DNA from 4 places in the Pseudoalteromonas fenneropenaei genome. Region 1 is predicted to be linked to each of the others. Evidence: predicted binding sites of a transcription regulator. Region 1 holds the regulator's gene; each other region holds the start of a gene.
The links. Region 1 encodes ArgR, which controls arginine synthesis, uptake and breakdown. Its sites were predicted from a motif close to ANTGAATANNTATTCANT; they were not measured.

Region 1 (3,204 bases):
TGAAGAGTTTGCAGCGCGTTACCCGCATGAGCTGTCTGGTGGACAGCAGCAGCGGGTAGCAATTGCTAGAGCGCTCGCTTATCGACCTAAACTGTTATTGCTCGATGAACCTTTCTCCAATATCGACAGCCAAGTGCGCTTTTCGCTCATCAATGACATTCGGCAAATCATTAAACAACAGGGCGTAGCGGCGATATTTGTAACGCATTCGCGCGAAGAGGCGTTTGCTTTTGCCGATAAACTGGCAATTATGGAGCAAGGTAAAATTGCTCAGTTAGATAGCGCCGAAGCGCTGTATCGCGCCCCCGCAAATCGCTACGTAGCGGAATTTATGGGGCAAGGGGTTTATCTTGATGCCAAAAAAATCTCAGATTATCAAGTTAGTACGAATTTTGGTGTGATACATTCAAGCCAGCCTTTAGCTGCCCATAGCACAGGTCAAGTTTACTTGCGGCCGCAACATATGCGCTTGATAAATGGCGAAAACCATCAAATCGAGCTATTACAACAGCGCTATTTAGGGCTAGACTATAGCTATACAATTGTAATCGAAGATCAGGCTTTAGAATTACAACAATCAGCTCGGCATGCCATTGACGTGAATGCGGCTTTGGCGGTTGAAGTTGAACCGCACGCTGTTACCTATTTTGCGCACGAAGCTTAGCTTGTGATGGCTAGAGGTAGCGCGATCCGCTAAGCAATGTTGCAACCATCTTCAAGCACAGTTGCCGAATAACAATAAGCTGGGGTGTGTCGTCTTATGGCGCAAGCACAATCTGGAGTCTGTGCAGAGGCAAATCTGCATGGCTTACATTTATTTTTTAATGTCTTAGAAGGGCATGACGAAGCTGTGCGCGAAGCGCTGGCGGACTATTTACTGTTGCTTGATGAGTTCAGTGACCGCTTTTCGGAATCTATGATCTCAAGCTTTATTGCCATTGGCGCGCAGTACTGGCCGCATCTTTATCCCGAGTATATTCCTAGTAGTTTGCGTAGTTTTCCGCATTTTCCGCACAGTGAGCATAGCGTTCATAGCCAACCGGTTGACCTGATGCTCGTGGTGCGTTCAGACCGTGAAGACGTCAATCATTTATTTGCCCAGCGGGTACTGCAGCTGTTGGCAAGCGGTGTGGAGCTGGTATCACAGGTACGCTGCTTTCGGTTTTTGGACGGTCGCGACTTTAATGGTTTTATTTATGGTGCGGATACCCCGCATGGGCGTGATAAGCGTTTAGTCGCGTTGGTTCATAATCCCGGACAATGGGACGACCAAGGCAGTTATGTGCATGTGCTGCGTAACAAGTTTGATATGCACAACTGGCAACGTTTAACGCTGGAAGAACAAGAACAAATTATGGGGCGTACTCGGCTTGATAACAGCTTATTGATGCCACCGCGCCCAGATAGTCATGCCTGTTTAAGCGAGCTTAAAGATGAACATGGTCGGGCATTGGTATTAAACCAAAGTATGCCGTTTGGCGATGTTTATACTCAGGGTAGTCTGTGGCTGAGCTGTTCTGCGCACGGTGATGGGCTTGAGCTGGTGTTAGCTAAACGTTTAGGCAATGAGCTATGTTATGACCGTTGGTTGGATTATTGCGTGAGTGATATGGGCGCTGCATTTTTCGCGCCCTCACAGCATTTTATTCGGTATATGGCCAAGCCTAATTAGACGTTATCAAACAAAGTGCGCACGCGCTCCATGGTGGCGTCGATTTCAGTGACTTTGGCAGGCGCAATAAAAATGGTATCGTCGCCTGCGATAGTGCCAAGTACGCCATCTGCTTTACTCAACGAATCCAGTAAACGAGCGATTAATTGCGCTGCGCCCGGGCTGGTGCGAATGATGATCATCATTTCGTTGTGGACTATGTCTATCACCAACTGACGCAGTGGGCTCTTTGCGGTTGGTACACCCATTTCGACCGGTAAACAGTACACCATTTCCTGTTTGGCATTGCGCGTTCGCACTGCACCAAACTTACTCAGCATACGTGACACTTTGCTTTGGCTGATATTGTCAAAGCCTTGATCTTTTAAGGCATCGACAATTTCGCCTTGTGAACCAAAGTTTTCTTCTTTTAGAAGGGCTTTAAACGCGCGGACAAGTGCTTCTTGCTTTTCTTGGGGTTGCATTACTGTTCTCTTTTCTCTCACGGTATCAATACGATTCTACACAAATCCATGCAATTGCCCAAGTATTGTCAGGCAAAGTTGTGGTCTGCTGTGTTAAAGCAGCGGGGTCGGGTTGGTTTAAATTGGTGCGATGTTTTTTGAGCGCATAGCAAGGTTACAGTTCGCTAACCTAACCCGTTTTATATTTTGTTGTAGGGCTAAATTCGCATTGAGCTGCTAACTTGTAGCGTAATATCACCAGACAGTGGCAAGATGTTTACAACTATGGTCGAAAAAATCTTGAATATAAGCAGGATTAATTTGTTTTTATCGGTGCTTTTCATTATCTTTAGGGCACTTTTTATCCCTACCCCAAATTACGGAGAATTCCCATGAAAGTTGCTGTATTAGGTGCCGCTGGTGGTATCGGCCAAGCGCTGTCTCTACTACTTAAAAATGGTTTACCAGCTGGTTCTGAGCTAGCGCTTTACGACGTAGCGCCTGTTGTTCCAGGTGTTGCAGTTGATCTTTCTCATATCCCAACTGCAGTTAAAGTTGCAGGTTTTGGTAAAGACGATTTAGACGCAGCGCTAGTTGATGCTGACATCGTTCTAGTACCAGCGGGTATGCCACGTAAGCCAGGTATGGACCGTGCTGATCTATTCAATGTTAACGCAGGTATCGTGAAAGCACTTGCTGAAGGTATGGTGAAAAACTGTCCTAAAGCACTTGTTGGTATCATCACTAACCCAGTTAACGGCACAGTACCTATCGTTGCTGAAGTATTCAAAAAAGCAGGTGTGTATGACGCTGGCCGTATCTTCGGTGTAACGACACTTGACGTGATCCGTTCAGAGGCGTTTGTTGCTGAGCTTAAAGGTCTAGACGTTGCTAAGGTGAAAGTACCTGTGATCGGCGGTCACTCAGGCACTACGATTCTACCTCTACTCTCACAAGTTGAGGGTGTTGAGTTTACAGCTGAAGAAGTTGCTGCATTAACACCACGTATCCAAAACGCAGGTACTGAAGTAGTTAACGCAAAAGCAGGTGGCGGTTCAGCAACACTTTCAATGGGCGCTGCAGCAGCAC
Region 2 (3,204 bases), on a different contig from region 1:
GATAATCCCACCCGTTTTAAATCAGTTACTTATTTGCCGCAACAACAGCAGCAACGGCTTTTTCGAAGCGTGCCATGCCGTCACGAATATCTGCTTCTGGAATAACCAGAGACGGTGCGAAGCGGATCACATCTGCCCCAGCCACCAATACCATCAAGTTTTCATTGATAGCAGCAGTTAAGAAATCTTTTGCTTTGCCTTTGTAGGCATCAGTAACCACAGCACCAATCAATAACCCTTTGCCGCGGATCTCGCTAAATACCGCATATTTGTCATTAATTGCCGAAAGTAACTCACGGAACAGTACTGCTTTTTGCTTTACGCCATCCAGCACTTCTTTGGTGTTCACAGTATCAAATGCCGCTTCTGCAACCGCACACGCCAATGGGTTACCACCGTAGGTTGAACCGTGCGTACCCACTTTTAAGTGTTCTGCCAGCGCGGTAGTGGTTAACATCGCACCAATTGGGAAACCGCCTCCCAGCGCTTTGGCCGAAGTCAGAATGTCCGGTGTCACACCTAGCCCTTGATAAGCATAAAGCTCACCCGTACGGCCCACACCCGTTTGCACTTCATCAAAAATTAATAGCGCATTGTGCTTATCGCACAGCGCACGTACACCTTTCACAAATTCAGCTTCAGGTGACACGATACCCCCTTCGCCTTGTAACGGCTCCATCATTACTGCACAGGTATTGTCAGAAATAATGGCTTCAAGAGCGCTTAAGTCGTTGTAATCAACATGCACGATATCGGCTGGTTTTGGTCCAAAACCGTCTGAGTAAGCAGCTTGACCACCGACACTCACAGTAAAGAAAGTACGGCCATGGAAGCCCTTGTAGAAAGCAATGATTTGCGATTTTTGTGCGCCAAAACGGTCTTGTGCAACACGACGGGCTAATTTAAGTGCCGCCTCGTTTGCTTCTGCGCCTGAGTTAGCAAAATACACTTTTTCCGCAAATGTCGCATCGACCAATTTCTTCGCTAAACGTAAGGCAGGCTCATTGGTCATAACGTTAGATAAGTGCCAAAGCTTTTCACCTTGCTCTTTTAAAGCCGCAACCAAGGCCGGATGACAATGACCAAGACAGTTCACCGCAATGCCGCCTGCAAAATCAACATACTCACGGCCTTGCTGGTCCCACACGCGTGACCCTTGGCCGCGTACTGGGATCACTGCCGAAGGGGCATAGTTAGGTACCATTACTTGATCAAATAATTCGCGACTGACTGACATCTTATGTTCACTCCTCTTGGCTGGCTATTACCGTGTCCTCATGCTTATCAGTAAAGCACTGATAGCGTGATGCGGTGAATATTTTTCAGCTCACTCGCACCCACGGCGCACTTTTTGTTCTGCCATTATTTCAGAAAAAAATCCCTTTGTCTCATAGAAAACTTTCATGGAGCCTTTGATTTTCAAGGGGTTGAGATAGATTTTCAACAACAGTGAATAACTATGAAAGGTGATGAATAAAAATTTACTGAGGGCTTACGAGTGCTTAGCTGATATCCCTAATTTTATGCAGCACTCGCAATGATGAATGAATAGTCGTAAAAAATTTTTTAATTAATCGTCAGTTGTAAGGTCTGATAGCTACATTTTGCCAACTTATCTAACGCATCTGGACCGATATCAAGGTAATCAAACCAAATCTTCACTTCGTCTGGCTCAATTAGGTTATTCTCTTTTAGTACCAAATATTGCGCATAGCCTTGTGCTTGTTTAAGCACTTGGGTGAGCGGTAATGGATCTGCCAATGGCTCACTATTAGGCAAGTAATGTAGGGCAAACTGTTCCATCACCGCAGAAAACGGCAAATAGCGAAAGCCCATTTTTTCTATTAGCTGCTTTGACAACTGCATACTGTCGTACATTAATAAGTTACGTAAATATAAAGCGTCAGGCTGCAAGCCCAACAGTGCAGTATGCAGATCCTTTTTATTGTTGTCGCGAGCTATTTGTACCTTATTTTGCCACACCGCTTCAAAAGTACGTAAATACAACCGCGTCGCCGCGATTTTGCCTAAATCAAGCAACATTCCGAGTGTAAAAGCTTGCTGTGGGTGCACACCTTGCAGCTCTGCCAGTTCACGAGCAGCGATGGCCGTCGACATAGATAAATCCCGCAACTTGCGCTTTAACAATGGAAAAGGCTCAGTTGCATGGGGCATCCAGTGTCGCATCGCAAAGGTTGGGATCACCAATTGTAGGTTTTCTAAGCCAAGATAACGTAGCGCCAGCGCTGGAGTATCGACTTTCACCGCAGTGCTGGTACCGCGTTGCTTGCGATATTGGGGTAAATTAACCAAAGACACTAAATCACGACCAAGCCAAGGTAGGTCATTCACCAAAGGTTCCAAGCGACTGACGGACGCGGATTTAACCGCCAAAATATCTAAAATAGTTGGTACGGTATCCTGAATGCCGACCACTTCTTGGTAAAGATTGTCTAAGTCTTCACGTTTTTTGTTGATGACGTTTTCTATCACTTGATGCAAATGACTACTGGCTTTAGCAATGTACTTAAGATGGCTGGTGTTTTGTTGCTGACGTTTCGCCGACGCGGCAATTTCTACCTCAAGCAAAGTACGTTGTGGCACATCCTCACCAAAGTTCAAATCAAAGGTATGAATATAACCTATCTGCTGTTGCGCAAAACTGTGACTTATCAGTAAATCATGGGCGCGCTGCGCCAGAGCTTGCGCCATTCTTGCTTGGCGGATGTCATCTGTCATGTGACCCGTGTCTCTCTTATTCTTGCTGCGCTGGTAATATCCGTACGCTTGTGTGCTCTCAAACCTAGATGGTTGCGGTCATGCCAGCCAAAATTATAAATCGCTGGGGCTTGGACTGCATCATAGCAGATATCATCCAAAACCATTAATTTACGCGGACACTATGCAATAAATCGAACTAATTAACTTATAGGTTAGAAGCGGCGTAGAAAGTTAGCAAGTAGTTCAATACCTTGTTCCGTTAAGATAGCCTCGGGATGAAATTGTACCCCCTCTAAAGCTAAGTCTTTGTGTAACAAGCCCATAATTTCGTCTTGTTGGCCCTCTGCGGTTTGTGTCCATGCGGTGACTTGCAAACAGTCAGGTACACTTTCTGGAGCAACAACTAAAGAGTGATAGCGACACACCGCAAAATCCCTGGGTAAACCTTGAAACATGCCTTGATTGTTGTGATGTAAGCGTGAG
Region 3 (3,204 bases), on a different contig from region 1:
ATGGGTAAATGGCCGTTGCGCCAAACCCAAGCAAAACCGCAAATTGGTGCGGGTCGCGTGCTGCACCTGTTTCAATAATGATATTAGCGTCACAACGCAAGTTTTTGTTCACCAAGCGTTGCTGCACCGCCCCCACAGCCATTGCAGCTGGAATAGGTAAAGTGTCGGCACTGATATGGCGGTCCGTCAATACCAGCAGTACACAGCCACTGCGGGCTTTTTCTTCTGCTTCATCACAGACTCGTAGCAGTGCTGCATGTAAACCTTCTTCATCACTGTAGTTCAGGTCAATTTTGCAATGTGCGTAATAAGCGCCATTGGCACTGAGCAACTGCTGCATATCTGAGTACATTAGAATGGGAGACTCAAACTGCAAACGCTTGGCATGGCCTGTGGTTTCATTAAACACATTCTGTTCACGACCAATACAAGTCGCCAGCGACATCACGTGGTTTTCCCGCAGAGGATCAATTGGCGGATTAGTGACCTGTGCAAACTGTTGACGGAAATAATCGAACAGTGAGCGAGTGCCTTCGGACAACACCGCAAATGGGGTATCGTCGCCCATCGATCCGGTGGCTTCTTGACCAATTTCACCCATCACACGGATCACTTGGTCTAGTTCTTCATTGCTAAAACCAAAGAGTTTTTGATAGGTCAATAAGGTCGCAGCGTCTAAATCGCGATTGCCAGCCTGAGAGTCATCAAGCTGCTCAAATGGCACCAAACGCTTAACGTTTTGCTCCAGCCACGCTTTGTAAGGATGGCGTGATTTTAAATCTTGGTCGATTTCGTCTGATTGCCAGATTTTGCCATGCAAAGTATCTATGACTAATAATTCGCCTGGACCTACGCGGCCTTTCTCAATCACTTCGTCAGGGGCATAATCCCAAATACCGACTTCAGAAGCCAAAGTAATAAAGCCGTCTTGGGTTATCACATAACGAGCTGGACGAAGGCCATTGCGGTCAAGGTTACAGGCAGCAAAACGACCATCCGACATGACGATACCAGCGGGTCCATCCCATGGTTCCATGTGCATTGAGTTAAAGTCGTAAAACGCTCTTAGGTCATCATCCATGGCACGGTTTTTCTGCCATGCTGGCGGCACAAGTAAGCGCATGGCACGGAATAAGTCCATACCACCCGCTAAAAACAGCTCTAGCATGTTATCTAAACTTGACGAGTCAGAACCTGTTTCGTTAACAAATGGCGCTGCTGTTTGTAAATCAGGAATAAGCGGTGAAGCGAATTTATAAGCACGCGCACGCGCCCACTGACGGTTGCCAGTAATGGTGTTGATTTCACCATTATGAGCTAGAAAGCGAAACGGCTGCGCAAGCGGCCAACGCGGTTGGGTATTGGTCGAGAAGCGTTGATGGAACACGCAAATCGCCGAGGTCATGCGCATATCCGCCAAGTCGCGATAGAAACGCGGCAAGTCGGCTGGCATCATCAAACCTTTGTAAACTGTGACAAGCCCTGACAAACTGCTGACGTAAAACTGTTTATCCTGCTCAAGGCGTTTTTCTATTCGGCGTCGTGCCACGTATAAACGACGTTCTAAATCTTTTGGTCGCCACCCTTCTGGCGCGCTAACAAACACTTGCTCAAATTTTGGCAACTGTTTCATGGCGATAGGACCAAGCATACTCGGATCGGTAGGCACATCGCGCCAACCAACCAAAGTCAGGGTTTCTTTTTCTAATTCTTCGTTGATCACTTCGCGAGAGGCATTCGCCAATATTGGGTCTGCGTTTAAAAACAACATCCCCACCGCGTAGTTTTTACCTAAACGCCAGTCATTCTCCTGCGCAATAGCGCGGAAGAAACTATCCGGTTTTTGCAAAAGCAAACCACAACCATCGCCGGTTTTCCCGTCTGCTGCAATACCACCGCGATGTTGCATGCGGTCTAAGCCCTGAATGGCGGTACGGATCAGCTTATGGCTGGCCTGCCCATTGATCTGAGCAATAAGCCCAAATCCACAATTATCTTTTTCTAGTGCTGAGTCGTATAACATAGACTCCTCCCCTTGCTACAACTGCCAGCTTGTTACACACGGACTTGGCGTCTTGGCACTGTCTTGCGAAAGTATTGCGACGGAACTGGCAGAACTTCAAAGCTAGCGATTTCATTGCAACACGTCAACAACAAAATGAATACATATTCATTATGATGAATATTTTTCAATAATATAGATAACTTACCAACTTTTTGCAGATTGCTAACAGCAGCGGGGAAATGACACCAATTTGGCATATGACACTGGTGTCATTTTTAACTTTATGTAAACCAAACTCACCAAATGATGGCAGTTGACGTAAACGTAAACCACTGCAACAGTGAATTTATATTCACAAAAAGTGACTGGACAGAATTATATAAAAGGCTTAATAACGCTCAAACACCCGCCGACTGGGCGCTTAGCGAGATACAACCGATTTAGCAGAACGTAAACACAGTGTGCATAATTGCATAGTTTACTTTACGTATGCGTAAACCAAGGCATCTAAGTGCACTAAGGTTAGGGCCTAATTGAGCAAAGTGATCCGCACATTATTTCAAAATAATGATGAACGGCAGCGCTAATTAGGAAACAAAAATGAACAAAGACAATCAGTGTTGATAAACCTGATGACTCTACTGCGAGGAGAAATTAAACGAAGGGCTACTTAGGCGAAGGAACACATTAGGCGAAGTAAAAGGCGTTAGGGTGAGCTTTGCCCACCCTTACAGCAAAGCGCTTAGGCTTGCTCGTCAGCTTTTTTATATTTAGCTGCCGTTTCAGTGATAAGCGGTTGTAGCTCACCACGTTGGAACATTTCAACTATGATATCACAACCACCGATAAGCTCACCTTCAACCCATAATTGTGGGAAAGTTGGCCAATTTGCGTAGTGCGGTAGTTCAGCGCGGATATCCGGGTTAAGCAGAATGTCAACGTAAGCAAATTGCTCGCCACACGCCATCAACGCTTGGGAAGCTTGTGCTGAAAAACCACAGTTAGGCAGCTTAGGAGAGCCTTTCATATATAGGATAATTGGGTTTTCGGCGATTTGCTGTTTAATCTTTTCAATGGTTTCCATTATTAACCTCGAATGTGACGATAATCTACGGCCAATTGGCAGCACTTAAGCTAAATGAGGCTCTGACCAGCCGTGTTCAAAAAATTGTCATAGGCTTTGGCATTGCTGTTTGCCA
Region 4 (3,204 bases), on a different contig from region 1:
ATAACAGGAGCAAGAGAATGCTAATACTAACTCGTCGAGTCGGTGAAACACTTATGATTGGTGATGAAGTGACAGTAACGGTTTTAGGTGTTAAAGGAAACCAAGTCCGTATCGGTGTTAACGCGCCAAAAGATGTTTCGGTACACCGTGAAGAAATCTACATGCGAATTCAAGCTGAAAAAACAGGCCCTTCTTCAGACAATATGTAACTGTCTTTAAATCATAGGTCATTGCAGTGCACTGTATTAATAACCTCAGAGTTATTGAGTTAAATTATTACAAGGCAGCTTGCTGAGGTTTTAAGAGCATGGATACTCGCAAAATCGACCCTTTGATGTGACGGCCATAGGCAAGTTTAGATGCATATGAAAAAGTAGCCAAATGGCTACTTTTTTGCTTTATTAATAATGTAATCAATAACCTGCTCTTCCATATGCGAAGCGCTTAAATAGTGATTTCCTCTAGCGGAGGAAAAAACCACACCACTGTTAGTCCGCACAACAGCAGTAATATCAGCCCATAGCCACTGCATTTTATTGCCGCGATTCTCTGTTTTGATCCCTTGCTCATCAATTATCACTTGTACGTCTGTACCAGCAGCTCGCGACCACATTTGTCGCGTAACCCACCAAGGTTCCTGAAAGTAATTAGCCACACATTCCAATATAGCCAGCATGATCAAAAAAGTACCGAGATAATGATCTTTAAGGCCATAAATAGAAAACATACCTAGCCCGACCAATAACAGCAGTAATGCATATCGTGGCATTTTTTTCGGTGTTAACGGTGCACAACTTTGAAAGCACTCACGGTAAAAAGGTTTGTCTAAGGTATAACTAAAGGAATAACGCATGTTGTCACCACAGCTACAGTTTTCGCTATTATATACCTTTCCTACTTGAAGTTGCAGCGGCGTTGGTGGCGTTCCTCGCGCCATTCACATAGGGTGTCTATGCTCATTGCGACTCGCTTACTAGCCGTCTATCTGTAACTTCAAGTTATTAGGGGATCGCACACTCCAAATTTGGTTCCTAAGCTTGAGCCACTTCGCTTTGAACAGCCATGTTCCTGTGGGTAAATTAGTCATTAATTGGTATTACCATTTTCTGGCTAAATAATAACACTCTTCTATATTGATAAGCGGGTGTTAGTGCCAAGTATTGATTGTGAATATTTTGAGTATTTTTCATGTTGATACCACTTTTGTCGCCTTTTTAAGCTAACTCAATGAAAAAAAAGAAAAACATCATTGGTAATACCAATTGACATTTAGCTGGACAGTGTGGGTGTGTTTGATATTATCATGGAATAAATATTCATAAAAAAAGATTAACTATTCTATCTGGGGGCCGCATGGATGTTTCAGCAACGTTACTGACAGCAGCAAATATCATGGTAACAGGCATGGTAGGGGTATTTTTGTTCCTCTCCTTGCTGATTTTCATTGTCAAACTAGTAGCACGTTGGTGTGTTGAAGAAGCGCCAGTGATTACGAAAAAACCTGCAACAAAGCAAACTTTACCTGGACAAGTTCCTGCAACGCATGTGGCGGTTATCAGCGCTGCTATTGCGCAATACAAAAAACAACATCAACAGGAGTAACTTATGACGCAGCTTAAACTTACTGAACTGGTGCTTCGCGATGCACACCAGTCGTTACTTGCGACCAGAATGCGACTTGAAGACATGCTACCTATCGCAGAAAAGTTGGATAAGGTTGGTTATTGGTCGATGGAATCTTGGGGAGGGGCAACATTTGATGCCTGTATTCGCTATCTTGGTGAAGATCCTTGGTATCGCATTCGCGCATTGAAAGAAGCTATGCCTAACACGCCGCAACAAATGTTGCTGCGTGGTCAAAATTTACTTGGGTATCGCCATTATGCCGATGACGTGGTTGAAAAGTTTGTTGAACGTGCGCATCAAAGTGGTGTAGATGTGTTTCGCATCTTCGACGCAATGAACGACATGCGTAATTTGCAAACGGCAATACGTGCGGCGGTCAAAGTTGGCGCCCATGCGCAAGGTACCATCTCGTATACGGTCAGCCCAGTACATACGCTAGATATGTGGCTAAAACAAGCAAAACAGCTGGAAGAGATGGGTTGCCAATCGATTTGTATTAAAGATATGGCGGGGCTGTTGAAACCCTACGATGCTGAGCAGCTGATCTTAGGCTTGAAAAGTACAGTTTCTCTGCCAATTGCAATGCAATGTCATGCTACGACTGGCTTAAGTACTGCAACTTACCAAAAAGCCATTGACGCTGGGATTGATATGCTTGATACCGCGATTTCGTCAATGAGTATGACTTACGGTCACAGTGCCACAGAAACCATAGTTGCTATCACAGAAGGTATGGCGCGTGATACCGGATTAGATCTTGCCTTGCTGGAGGAAATAGCCAGCTATTTCCGCGACGTGCGGAAAAAATATGCCGCGTTTGAAGGTAGTTTAAAAGGCGTGGATGGTCGTATTCTGCTGGCGCAAGTGCCAGGCGGGATGCTAACTAATATGGAAAGTCAGCTGCGTGAACAGGGGGCTGAGCAGCGTCTTGATGAAGTGTTATTGGAAATTCCTAAGGTACGTCAAGATCTTGGCTACATCCCATTAGTGACGCCTACCTCCCAAATTGTTGGCACTCAGGCGGTGTTAAATGTGTTAAGTGGTGAGCGCTACAAATCTATCACTAAAGAAACCGCTGGGGTGTTAAAAGGCGAATATGGTTTGACGCCTGCGCCAGTTGATACGGCACTACAGCAACGCGTATTGGAGGGCGCGCAAGCCATCACATGCCGCCCTGCAGATTTATTACAGCCAGAACTGGCTGTGCTTGAAAGTGAGCTGTTAGCCAAAGCCAAAACTGAGCAAATAGCTCTTGCTGATGAAGTTATTGACGATGTATTGACCTATGCCTTATTCCCGCAAGTAGGTTTGAAATTCCTGAAAAACCGCCACAATCCAGAGGCTTTCGAGCCCAAACCGGGTTTAGTGACTACAGCTGCTACACCAACCGCGGCGCCCGCAGCCCGCCAAGGTAGTAGCGAGCGCTATAGTGTGCAAGTTGATGGTAAAGTTTACGATGTGGTGGTAGCACCAGGTGGCGCGTTGCAAAGCGTAAAAGTAAGTGACAGTGAATTGCTGCCGCAATCGGCCTCGCTGGTATCAGAAGAAACCCTCAATGCTCCGCTGGCAGGTAATATC

Region 2: a site for ArgR is predicted at 1,469-1,486, ahead of ACFOEE_RS16540 (aspartate aminotransferase family protein). Genes of this name have one in related genera too.
Region 3: a site for ArgR is predicted at 2,158-2,175, ahead of gltB (glutamate synthase large subunit). Genes of this name have one in related genera too.
Region 4: a site for ArgR is predicted at 1,304-1,321, ahead of ACFOEE_RS00915 (OadG family protein). Genes of this name have one in related genera too.

What each region holds. Positions count from the first base shown of each region.
Region 1 is NZ_JBHRSD010000010.1:360,792-363,995, reverse strand. It holds gene ACFOEE_RS05755 (ABC transporter ATP-binding protein) at 1-664, shown strand, start outside; gene ACFOEE_RS05750 (Dyp-type peroxidase) at 761-1,672, shown strand; gene argR (transcriptional regulator ArgR) at 1,669-2,136, opposite strand; gene mdh (malate dehydrogenase) at 2,508-3,204, shown strand, end outside.
Region 2 is NZ_JBHRSD010000031.1:22,387-25,590, forward strand. It holds gene ACFOEE_RS16540 (aspartate aminotransferase family protein) at 26-1,237, opposite strand; gene ACFOEE_RS16545 (HDOD domain-containing protein) at 1,567-2,739, opposite strand; gene ACFOEE_RS16550 (anthranilate synthase component II) at 2,934-3,204, opposite strand, start outside.
Region 3 is NZ_JBHRSD010000011.1:338,262-341,465, forward strand. It holds gene gltB (glutamate synthase large subunit) at 1-2,023, opposite strand, end outside; gene ACFOEE_RS07290 (Grx4 family monothiol glutaredoxin) at 2,748-3,089, opposite strand.
Region 4 is NZ_JBHRSD010000001.1:206,125-209,328, reverse strand. It holds gene csrA (carbon storage regulator CsrA) at 18-209, shown strand; gene ACFOEE_RS00920 (YcxB family protein) at 386-853, opposite strand; gene ACFOEE_RS00915 (OadG family protein) at 1,354-1,602, shown strand; gene oadA (sodium-extruding oxaloacetate decarboxylase subunit alpha) at 1,606-3,204, shown strand, end outside.